Regions from separate parts of the Enterococcus faecium genome, predicted to be linked through region 1. Evidence: predicted binding sites of a transcription regulator. Region 1 holds the regulator's gene; the other holds the start of a gene.
What was found. Region 1 encodes HrcA, which represses chaperone genes, less so after heat shock. Its sites were predicted from a motif close to TTAGCACTCNNNNNNNNNGAGTGCTAA; they were not measured.
Positions count from the first base shown of each region.

Region 1 (7,576 bases):
ATATCAACTTGGTGAGACAACATATCGGAATGGTATTCCAGCACTTTAACCTATTCCCTCATCTTTCTATTTTGGAAAACATCATTTTAGCACCGATGGACCTGAAGAAAGAATCTAGAGAAGAAGCAGAGAAAAAAGCAATCAAATTACTGCAGACAGTTGGTCTAGAAGATAAAAAAGATATGTATCCTGAAATGCTTTCTGGTGGACAAAAACAGCGTGTGGCTATTGCTCGTGCTCTAGCGATGAACCCTGACATCATGCTTTTTGATGAGCCTACATCTGCACTCGACCCCGAAATGGTCGGTGATGTCTTGAACGTCATGAAAAAGTTAGCAGAACAAGGTATGACGATGGTTATCGTTACGCACGAAATGGGCTTCGCTAAAGAAGTGGCCAATCGTGTCATGTTCATTGACGACGGAAACTTTTTAGAAGACGGAACGCCTCAACAAATCTTTGAAAATCCGCAAAATGAACGGACAAAAGATTTCTTGAATAAAGTATTGAATATTTAATAAAAACCAAAAATGCCCGGTTGCTTCATGACGACCGGGCATTTTTAGTTTCTTGTTTTTTCACTTAACTGTACCAGCCGCATCGCTTGTTCTCCTGCACAAACAAGCAATCGCTCTACCTGTTCCATCGCATAAGAAAGTACCATCGGTTCATTGACGATATCAAGTACATAGTCGATACCACCTTCAGAAACTATGATGATTATCTTATTCTAAAGCTGGCTTTTTTGTTGGTACAAACATGACAACTACAAAAAAAACCAGGCGAACGTATGATTGTTCGTCTGGTTTTTAATTATTAATGACTTAGCGTTTTTACTAGAAATAGAAAATTTGGGCAAGTCTACTTTATATTTTTACTAGAAAAACTACTTCCGCTTTTTCCCGCCAAAAGCATCTTTAAACTTATCGAAGAAACCGTCTTCTTGCTGTTCTTCAACTTTGATGCCGCCAGCTTCAGCGAATGCACGTAATGCTTCTCTTTGTTGTTCATTTAGATTTTTCGGTGTGATCAGTTTTACTTTGACATGTTGGTCGCCTGTTGCACCACCACGTAACTTCGGAGCGCCTTTTCCACGTAAACGGAAGTTCGTACCTGTCTGTGTTCCAGCAGGGATCTTCAATTTCACATCTCCATGGACAGTTGGTACTTGGACTTCATCCCCCAAAGCTGCTTGTACAAAACTTAAAGGCAATTCATAGTAAATTTCAGAACCTTCACGATCAAAGATATCACTTTCTTCTACACGAAAGACCACATACAAATCACCAAATGGTCCGCCGTTTTCTCCAGCTTCTCCTTGACCAGCTAAACGCATTTGTTGTCCTTCTTCTACACCAGCTGGTACATTCACTTTAACTGAATGTGCTTTCTTCTCATGCCCTGAGCCATGACAGGTTGGACAAGGTTCTTTGATTTCTTTCCCTGTGCCATGACAAACATCACAAGTTTGACGGCTCATCACTCGTCCAAGTGGCGTTTGGCGTTCTACATTGATCGTACCTGCACCATGACATTTATGACAAGTAGTTGGTTGTGTGCCTGGTTTTGCACCGTTTCCACCACAAGTATGACAGATTTCTTCCCGATTATACTTGATTTCTTTTTCTACACCAAAAATCGCTTCTTCAAAAGACAAGTCGACCGTATATTGCAAATCAGCACCTTGACGAGGCGCATTTGGATCGACTGACCGACCGCCTCCTCCAAAGAAAGAGTCGAAGATATCTTCAAAACCACCGAAGCCGCCACCAGAGAAGCCGCCACCAGAGAAGCCGCCGAATCCACCAAATCCGCCACCAGCTCCACCAGCACCGTAATTTGGATCTGTGCCTGCATGCCCGTATTGGTCGTATGCAGCGCGTTTTTGCGGGTCACTTAAAATCTCATATGCTTCTGATACTTCTTTGAATTTTTCTTCCGCATCAGGTTCTTTATTGATGTCAGGATGGTATTTTTTCGAAAGCTTACGATAAGCTTTCTTTATTTCATCTTCTGATGCTCCTTTTGAGAGCCCTAAGACTTCATAATAATCACGTTTTGTTGCCATAGGCTTTCCTCCTATTGGTTCTCATCATTTTCACGTCGCTTGTTATCATATCATATTTTGTTTGAAACAAAAACCGATACTTCAAACTATTTTTCAAAAGAAAAAGCCAAAGTAGCAACTTTGGCCTTCTCTCGAAATTCAGTGAACTGATTATTTATCGTCGCCATCGACTTCTTCAAAATCAGCATCAACGACATCATCTGCTCCGCCTTGAGCTGCTTCTGGATTTTCTTGAGCTTGTTGTTGTGCAGCTTGTTCGTATAGTTTAACAGTCAAGTTTTGAACGATTTCGTTCAATGCATCGCGTTTAGTTTTCATTTCCTCGATGTTGTTTGCTTCAACAGCGGCTTTTAATTCGTCACGAGCTGTTTCTGCTTTTTTCACTTCTTCTTCGTCCACTTTGCCTTCTAATTCTTTCAATGTTTTGTCCACAGAGAATAGCAATGCGTCTACATCATTACGTAGGTCAACTTCCTCTTTACGAGCTTTATCTGCTTCAGCGTTTGCTTCTGCATCTTTCACCATACGTTCGATTTCTTCGTCTGTTAGACCTGAAGAAGATTTGATCGTGATTTTTTGTTCTTTTTGTGTACCTAGATCTTTCGCAGATACATTTACAATCCCGTTTTTATCAATATCGAATGTTACTTCGATTTGTGGAATACCACGAGGAGCTGCTGGAATATCTGTCAATTGGAATCTTCCTAGAGTTTTGTTGTCAGCAGCCATTGGGCGTTCACCTTGTAATACATGGATGTCTACTGCTGGTTGATTATCTGCCGCAGTTGAGAATACTTGTGATTTACTTGTTGGAATCGTTGTATTGCGGTCAATCAATTTAGTGAACACTCCACCCATTGTTTCGATACCTAATGACAATGGTGTAACGTCAAGTAAAACAACATCTTTCACATCACCAGTGATCACGCCACCTTGGATAGCAGCACCCATAGCAACTACTTCATCAGGGTTAACTGATTTGTTTGGTTCTTTTCCTGTTTCTTTACGTACTGCTTCTACAACTGCAGGGATACGAGTAGATCCACCGACTAAAATAACTTCGTCGATTTCTGATTGTGACAGACCTGCATCTTTTAACGCTTGACGTACTGGTACTTTTGTACGTTCTACTAAGTCAGCTGTTAATTCATCAAATTTTGCACGTGTCAATGTCATTTCCAAATGCAATGGTCCAGATTCTCCTGCTGTGATAAATGGCAAGCTGATTTGTGTGCTTGATACGCCAGATAAATCTTTTTTCGCTTTTTCAGCAGCGTCTTTCAAGCGTTGTAAAGCCATTTTGTCTTGAGACAAGTCAATGCTGTTTTCTTTTTTGAATTCTGCTACCATGTAGTCGATGATTTTGTTATCAAAGTCGTCCCCACCTAGATGGTTGTCGCCAGCTGTTGACAATACATCAAAGACACCGTCTCCTAGTTCAAGGATAGATACGTCAAAAGTACCGCCACCAAGGTCGAATACTAAGATTTTTTCGTCGCGATCTGTTTTATCTAAACCATAGGCAAGAGCAGCTGCAGTTGGTTCATTGACGATACGTTCTACTTCTAGACCAGCGATCTTACCAGCATCTTTTGTTGCTTGACGTTGTGCATCATTAAAGTAAGCTGGCACAGTGATAACTGCTTTTTCGACTTTTTCACCTAAATAGTCTTCTGCGAATCCTTTGATATATTGAAGGATCATTGCTGAGATTTCTTGTGGTGTATATGATTTACCTTCTACATCTACTTTGTAACCTGCTTCACCGATATGGCGTTTGATTGATGAAATCGTATTTGGGTTTGTCACAGCTTGACGTTTTGCAACTTCCCCTACTTGGATTTCTCCATTTTTGAATGATACAACAGAAGGTGTTGTACGGTTTCCTTCTGGGTTAGCGATGATTTTTGCTTCGTTTCCTTCCAATACTGCTACTGCAGAGTTAGTCGTACCTAAGTCAATACCGATAATTTTACTCATAATTAACGTCTCCTTCTTTAATTGAAAGTGTAAGTTTTATATCCGCACAATTATTGTGCAACAATGACCATAGTTGGTCTTAACACGCGATCATGTAATTTGTAGCCTTCTTGTAGTACTTCTACAATCGTATCGGCTGGTGTATCTTCAGTCGCTGGAACAGTTTGTACTGCTTGATGAAGATTAGGATCAAAGGCTTCTCCTTTAGCAGGGATTTTTTCAATTCCTTCTTCTTCCAGTGCGTTACGCAAACTTTCCAAGACCATTTCCACGCCTTTTTTCAAACCTGCCCCTTGATCATCTGACACTTCTGTGGCTAATGCACGTTCCAGGTTGTCAATTGATGGAAGTAATTTTTTGGCTAAATCTTGTGAACGGTATTTTTGTAATTGCTCACGCTCATTTTTTCCTCGATTTGCCATATTTGCGATTTCAGCACGAGCCCGCAAGTATCTATCTTCCATTTCTTCTAACTCAGCTTTTAATTTCGCTGTTTCGAATTCTTCCGCTTCAGCTTCTGAAATACCCGAATCTTCTGCAGCTTCGACATCGATTTCCGGTTCTGGCTGAGCATCTGTCATTTCTTTATCTAGTTCTTCTTGATTTTCTTTCACGATACAGTCTTCCTTTCATTATTCAGTCAGCTGTTTGATTGCTCTTACTAAGAAAGAGAGAACGATCAGCTGCAAATAGCTTCGTTATTCACATTACGAGTTTGACAAGTCAAGCGAGCGGTAATAATCAGCAAGTTTAGCTGCTAGTTCTCTTCGATAAACATCGACTAGACCGAACATCCGAGAATAAGGCATACTAGTAGGCCCTAACAAGGCTATTGTACCTCTTCCATGACCATCTATCTCGTAACTTGCTTGAATCATACTCATATTCTGCAATAAATCATTGCCTAATTCAGCACCAATCTTGATATGAATATTGCTATCCATCGGAGTGATCATTTGTGTAAGTCCGTCTGAGTCTTTCATAAAAGAAAACATCGATTTGAACTGATCAAGATCTTGACGGGGCTCATAATCCAAGAGATTCATTTGTCCACTGACATAAACCTTTTCTTCAAAAACATGACCAAGAACGGTGTCAAATAACTGAGACATCCCTTCTGTCGTCTGGAAATATTTATGAAGAATCATCGGAATCTCCGTACGAAGTTTATGGTACACCGTCATCAGAGGATCTCCGACTAGACGGTCGTTTACAATCTGTACCATTTTTTCTAGTTCCTGACTTCCCATATATTCGGGAAGAGTGAACACTTGGCTTTCTACATTCCCCATATCTGTTACGACGATAGCAATAATCTGTCGATTATTCAAGGGTACGATACGAAAGCCAGTCAGTCGGCGGTCTTTTATTTCAGGTCCCAATGAAAAAGTCGTATAGCTTGTCAGCTCAGATAATATCTCAGCAGATTGCTTAATAATCTCATTGATTTCATGAAATTCTCTGCCTAGAGACTGACGAATCAGCAGCAAATCATCTTCTGCTACGCGAGCAGGTTTTAACAAATGATCCACGTAATAACGATAGCCTAAAGCAGATGGAATCCGCCCAGAAGAAGAGTGAGTCTTCAACAGCAATCCTTCATCTTCTAATGCTTTCATATCATTGCGAATCGTTGCTGAGCTGGCCTTGACTCCCTCAGACATTAATGTTTTGGAACCAACGGGCACGCCACTACTCGTATAGTGTTGGATGATCAGACGTAAAATGTCGTTTTGTCGCTTTGTTAACATCTTCCTCACCTCTCATTAGCACTCATATATTCTAAGTGCTAATTCACTTATAAATATAGCAAGAAGCCCTTCTCCTGTCAAGAGAAAGACTCCATTTTTTAGCACTCTAAACACAAGAGTGCTAATTCTAAATAATTGATGTAAATCCAGTTATATCAATACTTCAATACCTCATTGTCAAACTTTCTAAACTTTTTCTTTTCAAGTTTCGATAAAAAACAAATATTCTTCAAACTATTTTTCAAATAAAAAGCGCTCAAACACATTGTTCCCCAAAAAAGTCCCTCTTGGTGTCAAATAAACACGGTCTTCTTCATTAACAAGTAACCCTTCTTGCTCTAATTCCCTTAGCACATCACCGTACACCGATTCAATTGTTTTTTGATAGCGATCATAGAAATGTTTTTTAGTAATCCCTGTTTTTTTTCTTAGTCCTAAGAACATTTCTTCTTCTATTTGATTTTTTCGTGTCAATTTTTCTTCTTCCAATACCGGGCGTTCATTTGCTCGTAATGGGCGTAAATAGTGTTGGATCGGTCCTTTGTTGCGGTAACGAATATCTCCAAGATAACCGCTAGCACCAGCTCCAAACCCAAAATAGTGGTCATTGTTCCAGTACATGAGGTTATGTTGAGATTCATGTCCGGAGAGCCCAAAGTTACTTATTTCATATTGGTGACGTCCATGCTTTTCCATTGCTTCAATCGTCTCTTCAAACATTCTGGTTTCCGTTTCCTGATCAGGCAGTTCGAGTCTTCCTTGTCGTACCCAGTTCATGAACATTGTTTTGTTTTCGAGGATCAATGAGTACAAAGAATAGTGAGGCAGATCCAAAGCCAAAGCTTTTTCCAAAGTATCCCGATATCCTTCTAGTGTTTGTCCCGGTAATGCATAAATCAAATCGATGCTTACATTGGTAAAATTTTCTGCTTCTAAAAATTGCATTGTTTGATACACATCTTCTGCAGTATGTTTACGTCCAATTTTTTTCAATAAGCGATTGTCAAATGTCTGCACTCCCATGGATAAACGATTGACGCCATAGTTTTTCATCACTTGAAGTTTTTCACGGGTCAAATCACCAGGATTCGCTTCTACAGTAAACTCATTACCATTTTGAAAAGGCAGGATCTCTCTAGCACCTGATAATAGTCGATCAAGTTGTTTAGCAGATAAAGAAGTTGGTGTTCCGCCTCCTACATAAAGTGTTTCCAAATTCGCTGTAGGATGACTTTCCAGCATTAATCTCATTTCATTCAGCAGCATTTCCACATACTCATCTACTGGCTGCCCTTCTAAAAAAACTTTATTAAAGTCACAGTAATAGCAGATATGCTCGCAAAATGGGATATGAATGTACGCAGAAACCTTGTTTTCTGCGGGATTTATTGTTTCTATCATTGAAATTCTTTCTCCTTACGTCGAAAAGTCGTGCCTGTTTTCGACCTTCTTAAAATCGCGTTCAAGCACCAACTCATTGAAATAAGCCGCATATTTAGAATCAAGGAAACCTAGCTCTAAAAATGCTTGCTTATTGTCATCGGAGCTACACGGTGCTTTTACAGCCTCTCGATAAACGGTAATCGCAAAGCTGACCTTCGGCATTAAGTCAAAATCTGCAAAAATATGAAAAGCTATTTTCACAGATTCCTCCTTAAGTGCTCAGACCACAACGCTTTGCTTACAACCTCTCATATACGCATACTAAACGTATTTGGCGAACAAATCCACTAAAAAATCCAAGAATCGACTTCTTGGATGATTTTTTTACACTCAT
Region 1 covers NZ_CP118955.1:1,015,615-1,023,190, reverse strand. Annotated here, with positions in the region: gene PYW34_RS04880 (amino acid ABC transporter ATP-binding protein) at 1-518, shown strand, start outside; gene dnaJ (molecular chaperone DnaJ) at 887-2,068, opposite strand; gene dnaK (molecular chaperone DnaK) at 2,219-4,048, opposite strand; gene grpE (nucleotide exchange factor GrpE) at 4,099-4,662, opposite strand; gene hrcA (heat-inducible transcriptional repressor HrcA) at 4,756-5,799, opposite strand; gene hemW (radical SAM family heme chaperone HemW) at 6,034-7,200, opposite strand; gene PYW34_RS04850 (adenosine deaminase) at 7,216-7,443, opposite strand.

Region 2 (7,576 bases), on a different replicon from region 1:
CTGTTGAAAAAAGAACTAGTTGTATTACAAATTTTACTTTTTGATATTGGAACAGACTTGGCTACACCCATCGGGATTAAAGAAATGATTGTAGGGAAAGAAGAAGTAACTAAGATTGAAACGCTGATTGATTTTTATCAAGCAAAAGTTCCAGTCATTGAAAAATTTATCTTACCTGGAGGACATCCGGTGGCATGCGATATGCAAATTACACGAACAGTTATTCGTCGGGCAGAACGTGAAATCACACGATTGATTGTTTCAGATGAACCTATCAATTTACATGCATACAAAATTATGAATCGCTTATCAGATTTATTTTTTGTACTTGCACGTTATGTAAATCATGTTTATGCTACCAAAGAGCCATTTTATGAACGAGCAGGGAAGGTATTCCATTAAGAGAGGGTTTTAAACTTGAAAAAATTAGCAACATTATTAACCGTTTTTATCGGACTATTCATTATGACAGGGTGCCAATCAAATCAAAATGATCAAGCCTCTTCAAAAGCATCCACTCAAGCAACAAGCGAGGTTGCTAAATCAAGCGCGCTGATAAAATTGACTGATAGTGATAAAGAGATCACTTCAAAAACAGTCACTTACAAATCAGGAGAATCATTATTGGTAATTTTAAAGGCTAACTTTGAAGTAAAAGAAAGGGATGGCTTTATTACTTCAATTGATGGTCATGCGCAAGATGAGAGTCAAAATAAATACTGGACATTCACTATCAATGGAAAAATGGGTGAAAAAGGCGCAGGTGAAACTACATTAGATAATGATGATCAGGTAGTTTTCAATTTGGGTGTATTTAAATAAAAATTATCGTTCTTTACAGCAATTGGGCGATAATTAAGTATGAGAAAATTATTAGTTTTTAAAGGGGTTCTGTTGCGAAGTTTGAAAATCAAACGCGCCCTCTCTGAACTCCAAATATCTTAGGCTGTTATTCCCATTAATACCTTGATTTCAGTAGACACCGAAAAGCCGAAGAGCGTTCCATTTCTTCGGTTCTTTTTATATATTCCTCGAATGGTCTCCATGCCCTTAATCGTGGAAGAGGCTGTACGTAGACTTTGATAAAATTTATTTCGTCGTTTAATAGGTCGATGGTCTTGTTCTATTAAATTGTTAAGATACTTCACAGTTCGGTGCTCTGTCTTAGTATATAAACCCACACTCTGTAACTTTCTAAAGGCGGAGCCAAGAGAAGGTGCTTTATCGGTCACAATTGCTTTCGGCTCACCAAACTGTTTATGGAGTCGTTTTAAGAAAGCATAGGCTGCTTGCGTATCCCGTTTCTTTCGTAACCAGATATCTAAGGTTAAGCCGTCCGCATCAATTGCACGATAAAGATAATGCCAACGTCCCTTAATTTTGATATACGTTTCGTCCATTTTCCATGAATAGAAGGATTGTCTATTTTTCTTCTTCCAAAGATAATAGAGGACTTTGCTGTACTCTTGTACCCAACGATAAATCGTAGTATGACAAACATTTATTCCACGATCATATAACAATTCCTGAACTTCACGATAGCTTAGATTGTAACGCAGGTAGTAACCAACAGCGACAATAATGACGTCTTTTTTGAATTGTTTGCCTTTAAAATGATTCATTACTCTGTCCTCTCTGTCTTTTTTCTCAATTTTACACTAAAATAGATTTTTTGGAAAACTTTGCAACAGAACCAAAGAAGGTATCAAGAGTCACAGTGAATTTATTCCGAAAAGTGAAAAGAGCAAATTTAATTTTACAATTCGCGTATTCAAAAAAAATAGCACAATGGCAAAGATCATAAGAGAGATCATAAACCCCAATGAATGACTAAAAAGAAAAGCAGAATCACATGCCATATCATCCCATATTTCTTCAAGAAAATAAATAAGCGGGAAAAAGGGAAGGAATAGTAGAACATCGATCCAGCACCATTTTTTTCTTCTTTTGAAATAACATAAAACAATAAACATGAACGTGCAGGGAAGTAAAAACAAAGCTTTACTCATAACTAACAAAATACCAGCTCCTTTTATTTTTTTCTCCCCCACATTCAAAGAGTAACAATGGTATGTACTTAATAATAGAAAAATGGATCAACTTGTATGAATATCAGCTGAAAAGATCTGCACCAAATGAAAAACTTCCAGCCAAAACGGACTGGAAGTTTATTTTTTTCTGAAATATTCTAACACAAATATGAAAAAGATGGCCGAAGCTAATAAGCTGATTTCGTAGCAAAACAATGAGATACCAGAGTCGTAATAATAAAATCCTCTAATCTTATGGATAAAATAGATCATCGGACAAGCAGATAAGAGTAAGTATTTATTAGGCCTTTTGAATAAGTAAAAGAAAGCACTGGTCATTATGATAAATGGTATCCAAAACAAAAGTTTACTTAAGACAATCAAATGATCAACTCCCATATTTTTTACCAAGAGAGATCATAACATCTTTATCGTAAAAACAAAATATTTTTTTGCTCATTTTGAAAATTTAAACATACTCGTTCTTATCCAAATATATAAAAATCGCCCCTCATCCATCGAGAGGCGATAAGGGCTCTATACTTTTTGATGTTGGTGGATGACACCAGCATCTTTTTTATTTTCCAAAACATATAGAAAAGACACCTTGAAATCCTTTAGAATTAATTTGGCGAACCAACCCAAAAGGAGGAATCAAGATGTCTTACACTCACCTTATCAAAGAAACATTAGATATTCTAGACTTATCAGTTACTTTTAACGAAAATTGTCTCACAAAAGAAAAATACAAAGGGCAAATCTGTCATATTTATCGTGGAAACTTGATTTATACAGCCCAAGAATGCATCCACTGTAAACACCAGATTGCTTCAGATATTGTGCGTTGGGGTACAACAACCGTCCGGTTGTTAATGAACGATGTTTCTGAATACCGTACCTACCTCGAATTGAAAAAGCAACGCTTCAAATGCAAAGCTTGTCAGCGGACCTTTGTCGCAGATACTTCTGTTGCGAAAAAACATTGTTTCATCAGTGAGAAAGTCCGCTGGTCTGTCGTGACTCGTCTGAAAAAAAATACCTCAATGACAGAGATCGCCGCTCAGAAAAATCTATCGGTCTCTTCTGTTTACCGTATTATGAAGCGATTTTATCGTCCGTTGAATCCTTTTCGGACACCGTTACCTAAGGTACTTTGTTTTGATGAATTCAAATCAGTTCGGGGTGTTTCAGGTGCTATGAGTTTCATCATGATGGATGGACAAACACAGCGCTTATTGGACATTGTCGAGAACCGACAACTGCCTTTTTTAAAACGTTATTTTAGTCATTTTTCACGAGAAATTCGTGAAGCGGTCGAATGGATCGTGATTGATATGTACGCTCCCTATGTATCGCTCGTTAAAAAGCTGTTTCCAAAAGCACAGCTGATTATTGACCGGTTTCACATCGTCCAACATATTGGTCGTACCTTTCGCAATCATCGAATCAAAGAAACGAACCAACTATTAAAAAGCAAAGAACAAAAACACTATCAATTAGGTAAGCAATTAAAAAGATACTGGAAACTTCTTCAAAAAGATGAACGCAAGCTTGATTATACTCGACGCCTTTGGCGACCTGGCTTCAAAGCTCATTTAACAGAGACCGATATTGTGGATCGCTTACTGAAAGGGAGCCCTGCTTTGCGTGTAGGCTATCAGTTATATCAAGACTTTCTTTACGCTGTAAAGGAACGAGACTACGTATCGTTTGAAGAACTACTTACCAATAATATCATGCTTCCCGAAGGCTATCAGACGACCTTGAGAACGTTCCAGAAATTTCTGTCACAAATCAAAAATGCTTTACAACAAAGTTATTCAAATGGCCCACTTGAATGTCTGAACAACCATATCAAAGTGTTAAAACGAAATGCATATGGCTTTCGTAGCTTTTATAATTTCAAATTGCGCATCATGATTCGTCATGGCAACGCATTGATTTTCAACTAAAAAAGATCAAGAGGAACTGATCCACTTGATCTCCAATTATTCTAAGATTTCTCTTTACCAACATCATTTGACAAAGAGCCGCGATAAGTTCTAATTTAACTCAATTTTTTTTGTTTCTTTTGGCTGATGAGCTGTTTTAGGCAATACTAATTTCAGCACACCGTTTTTAAAGGTTCCAGTGATTTTTTCTTCATCAACATTAGGAAGATAGAATGAACGTTTGTAAGAGACCGAATGTCTTTCTTTCCGTACATAGTTGCCATCTTCTTTATCTTCTGTATGGGACTCATGATTGGCGGAGATCGTCAAAGTATTATCTGAATATTCAACTGTCGTGTCTTCTTTGTCATAGCCAGGCATATCAGCAGTTAGTTTGTATTCTTTTTCATTTTCGACTAAATCCACTTTTGGATAACTTGAAACACCTAAAAAATCATTGAATGCTGGACTAAACACGTCATTGAAATCAGGGAACATGTCGCGAATGCTAGGTACATTTGCCATTTTTAATCATCCTTTCAATAAGTATTTTTTATTAATAAAGTTAAAATAAAGTTAATGCAATAGCATCTAAAGTTTTCATTAGAATTCTCCTTTCTTAAATGATAAAAAAATTATATATCAAAAAGAGAAACATTGCTTATGTAACGCTCAGGAATTTTAGCAATCTATGCAAAAAGATGAAAATTTTTTTGCTCTTCCATTAGTACACATTTTTTAGCTGAAGCTGTAAATTTCATGTCTTAATTTTTTTAGTGAGCTTTTATACTGGATTTGTAAGAAAAAAGAAGGAGAGGATCACATATGTCGGATTGGTTGGATATTGCAGGTGGATTTGAGTCAATATCTTGGACACATTTTAGTAGAGACGGTTAAGCCATTTTTTCTTTTGCTAATTCTTCAAATTCCTGTGGGGTTAGATAGTGAATCGAGCTATGGATTCGATTTCGGTTATAAAATCCTTCAATGTAGCTAAGTAGCGCTCGATTTGCTTCTTCAAAATCTGAGTAGCTAGTCGTGTAGACTTCTTCTTTTTTCAATGAGGCATGGAAAGATTCGATTCCAGCATTATCATAAGGTGTTCCTTTTCTACTATAAGAATGCCTTATTTTGTTGGTTTTAAGCCATTGTTCCACTTCTCTTGCTGTGTATTGGCTGCCCAAGTCAGTGTGTAGAATCATTCCTTCTGGAATGTGATAATGTATTTTTGCTTTATTCAATGTTTGAATGACACAATCCACAGTCATTCGTTTTGAAAATGTATAACTAATAATTTTTTTCGTGTGTAAATCCATGATTGAAGATAAGTAACACCAACCATTTTTCTTAGTAGGAATGTACGTAATGTCAGCTGCCCATTTCTCACAGATCGTTTCAGTAGAAAAGTCCTGATTTAAGAGATTCTCTTTTGAAATGATCGGTTTATTAGACCTTTGAGGTCTATATTTTTTAACTACAATCGACCTTAAATTTAATTGTTTCATTAGCTTTTGGACATGTTTAAGAGATACTGAAATCCCTTCTTTTAATAAAACTTGATGGATCTTTGTGGCACCATAGCGTTGTTTATTCGTAAAAAAAATTGTTGAAATCTTCTTTTTCAACTTATTATTTCTGATTTCTGTAGCTGTCAACGGTTTATTCTTATAAAAATAATAGACACTTCTAGGGATTTCTAATAACCGACACAACAAAGAAACAGTGTAATCCTTACACCATTTTTCAATAAATTGAACAAGCGAATTTAGGTTTTCCGAGAGAATATGGCTGCGGCTTTTTTTAAGATTTCAAGTTCCTCATTTAAACGAGCATTTTCTTTTCTCAGTTCAGCTACTTCTTTTCCAGTCAGTCCTGTGGACTGATCAGGTAAATATAAATTCTTCCATTTGTAAATCGTTGCTTCAGATAAGCCATATTCTTTCGCTAACCCTTGAACAGAACGTCCAGTTTGATTCAGTTCAACAATCATTTGTTTAAAATTTTCTTCATATCGGGTCATAAAAATTCATCCTCTCGTAGATAAGTTTAATTTATTCTTGTCTCTACGAAAAGCTGTCTAAGATTTGATACTAACACCAGAATTTGATAAAGTATTGAAAGATACTTGTTTGTGGAGTTTTATTAATGAGCTTCCTCTGGGTCTTGATACGTATCTAGAAGAAAATAGAACGAATTTATCAGGTGGTCAAAAGCAAAGAATAGCTCTAGCAAGAGTTTTATTATCAGAAAGTAAAGTTTTATTGTTAGATGAAGCTACGAGTGCTCTAGATTCTAAAACTGAAATGCGAATTTTTGATAAGTTATTAACATACTCTAATAAGACATTAATAATGATATCCCATAACCTTAACTTAATAAACAAGTGCGATTTGATAATTGATTTAGATAAAAAGTGACTTCGAGAAATTATAATAAAATTATTTAAAAGTAAATTAAAATTAAGGAGGATTAATAAATGAGTAATTTAAAATGGTTTTCTGGCGGAGATGATCGAAGCAAAAGAGCAGAAATAATTATTACTGAATTATTAGATGATTTAGAGACAGATTTAGGAAATGATTCCCTTCGAATGATATTGCACACCTACCTTGGAAATCTGAAAAATGAAGGAACTTCAGTACCTTTAATTTTAAGTCGTATGAATTTAGAAATATCAAATGCAATAAAAAAAGACGGTGTATCTTTAAATGCAAAGCAATCAAAAAAATTAAAAGAATTGATGTCTATATCTAATATAAGATATGGTTATTAGTAATTTCGGTTGCGTCAAGAATTATGTGTAAATGAAATGCCTCCGTACATATAATATGATGCTATTTTTGTATTTACTTTTACTGTTTTTCTTAGGATTAGGGGGAGTAGGTACTGCTATTTTGGATGACTATAAGTGGTCGTTGTTTAGTGGAATTTGTAGGAGAATGAAAAAAAGTGCAACTGTTGAGTCTTATGAATGCTGGAAGAAGGAAATGAATGTGTAGAGGTATACAAAAGAGCCTAGCAATAGATACTAGGCTTTTTCCTATGGCTTTAAAATGTATACAGGTGGAATATGAATGTTGTTTGGACGATCACCGTTTCTGTCAGATAAACGTTGGAAAGCGCCGTGTAGACCTTCTACCAAATGACTGGATGGCAATAAATTGTGCCAATTTGTTACGATTTGATTTAATTTATTTAATCGATTCTGTTTTTCATTAAGTTGATCATCCATGTAAATATTTAGTACGTTTGTTAGGTATTGTGCCCACATTTTTAATTCGATAGAGTCCACATGGTCTGCTACGAAAGCTAGTTTTTCCAATATGAGTTTTGGATAGCGTAAAATATTTTGTGTAAATAGAAATTTAGGGTAGAGAAAAAGAAAGTCCATTCTGTAAAATTAAAGTTACCACACAGAAATTTTATAGGAGGACTTTCTCATGACTAATTTTACTATAGAAATTATGCAAACACTCCTCAATAAAGGGGATCTAGATGAACTATTTCGAGATTATTTAGAACGAGCGATTAATTCACTACTACAAGCAGAGCTAACTGCTTTTTTAGATTACGAAAAATATGATCGAAATGGATTCAATTCAGGAAATTCCCGTA
Region 2 covers NZ_CP118956.1:72,425-80,000, reverse strand. Annotated here, with positions in the region: gene PYW34_RS12725 (cob(I)yrinic acid a,c-diamide adenosyltransferase) at 1-402, shown strand, start outside; gene PYW34_RS12720 (DUF4430 domain-containing protein) at 418-822, shown strand; gene PYW34_RS12715 (IS6-like element ISS1N family transposase) at 942-1,622, opposite strand; gene PYW34_RS12710 (hypothetical protein) at 1,713-2,051, opposite strand; gene PYW34_RS13085 (hypothetical protein) at 2,169-2,429, opposite strand; gene PYW34_RS12705 (ISL3-like element IS1251 family transposase) at 2,690-3,982, shown strand; gene PYW34_RS12700 (Hsp20/alpha crystallin family protein) at 4,073-4,486, opposite strand; one part of gene PYW34_RS12695 (IS3 family transposase) at 4,855-5,753, opposite strand; one part of gene PYW34_RS12695 (IS3 family transposase) at 5,753-5,981, opposite strand; gene PYW34_RS12690 (ATP-binding cassette domain-containing protein) at 6,046-6,378, shown strand; gene PYW34_RS12685 (bacteriocin immunity protein) at 6,438-6,734, shown strand; gene PYW34_RS12680 (hypothetical protein) at 7,002-7,253, opposite strand; gene PYW34_RS12675 (IS256 family transposase) at 7,402-7,576, shown strand, end outside.
Region 2: PYW34_RS12700 (Hsp20/alpha crystallin family protein) is a predicted target of HrcA. The motif match lies at 4,565-4,591, and genes of this name have one in related genera.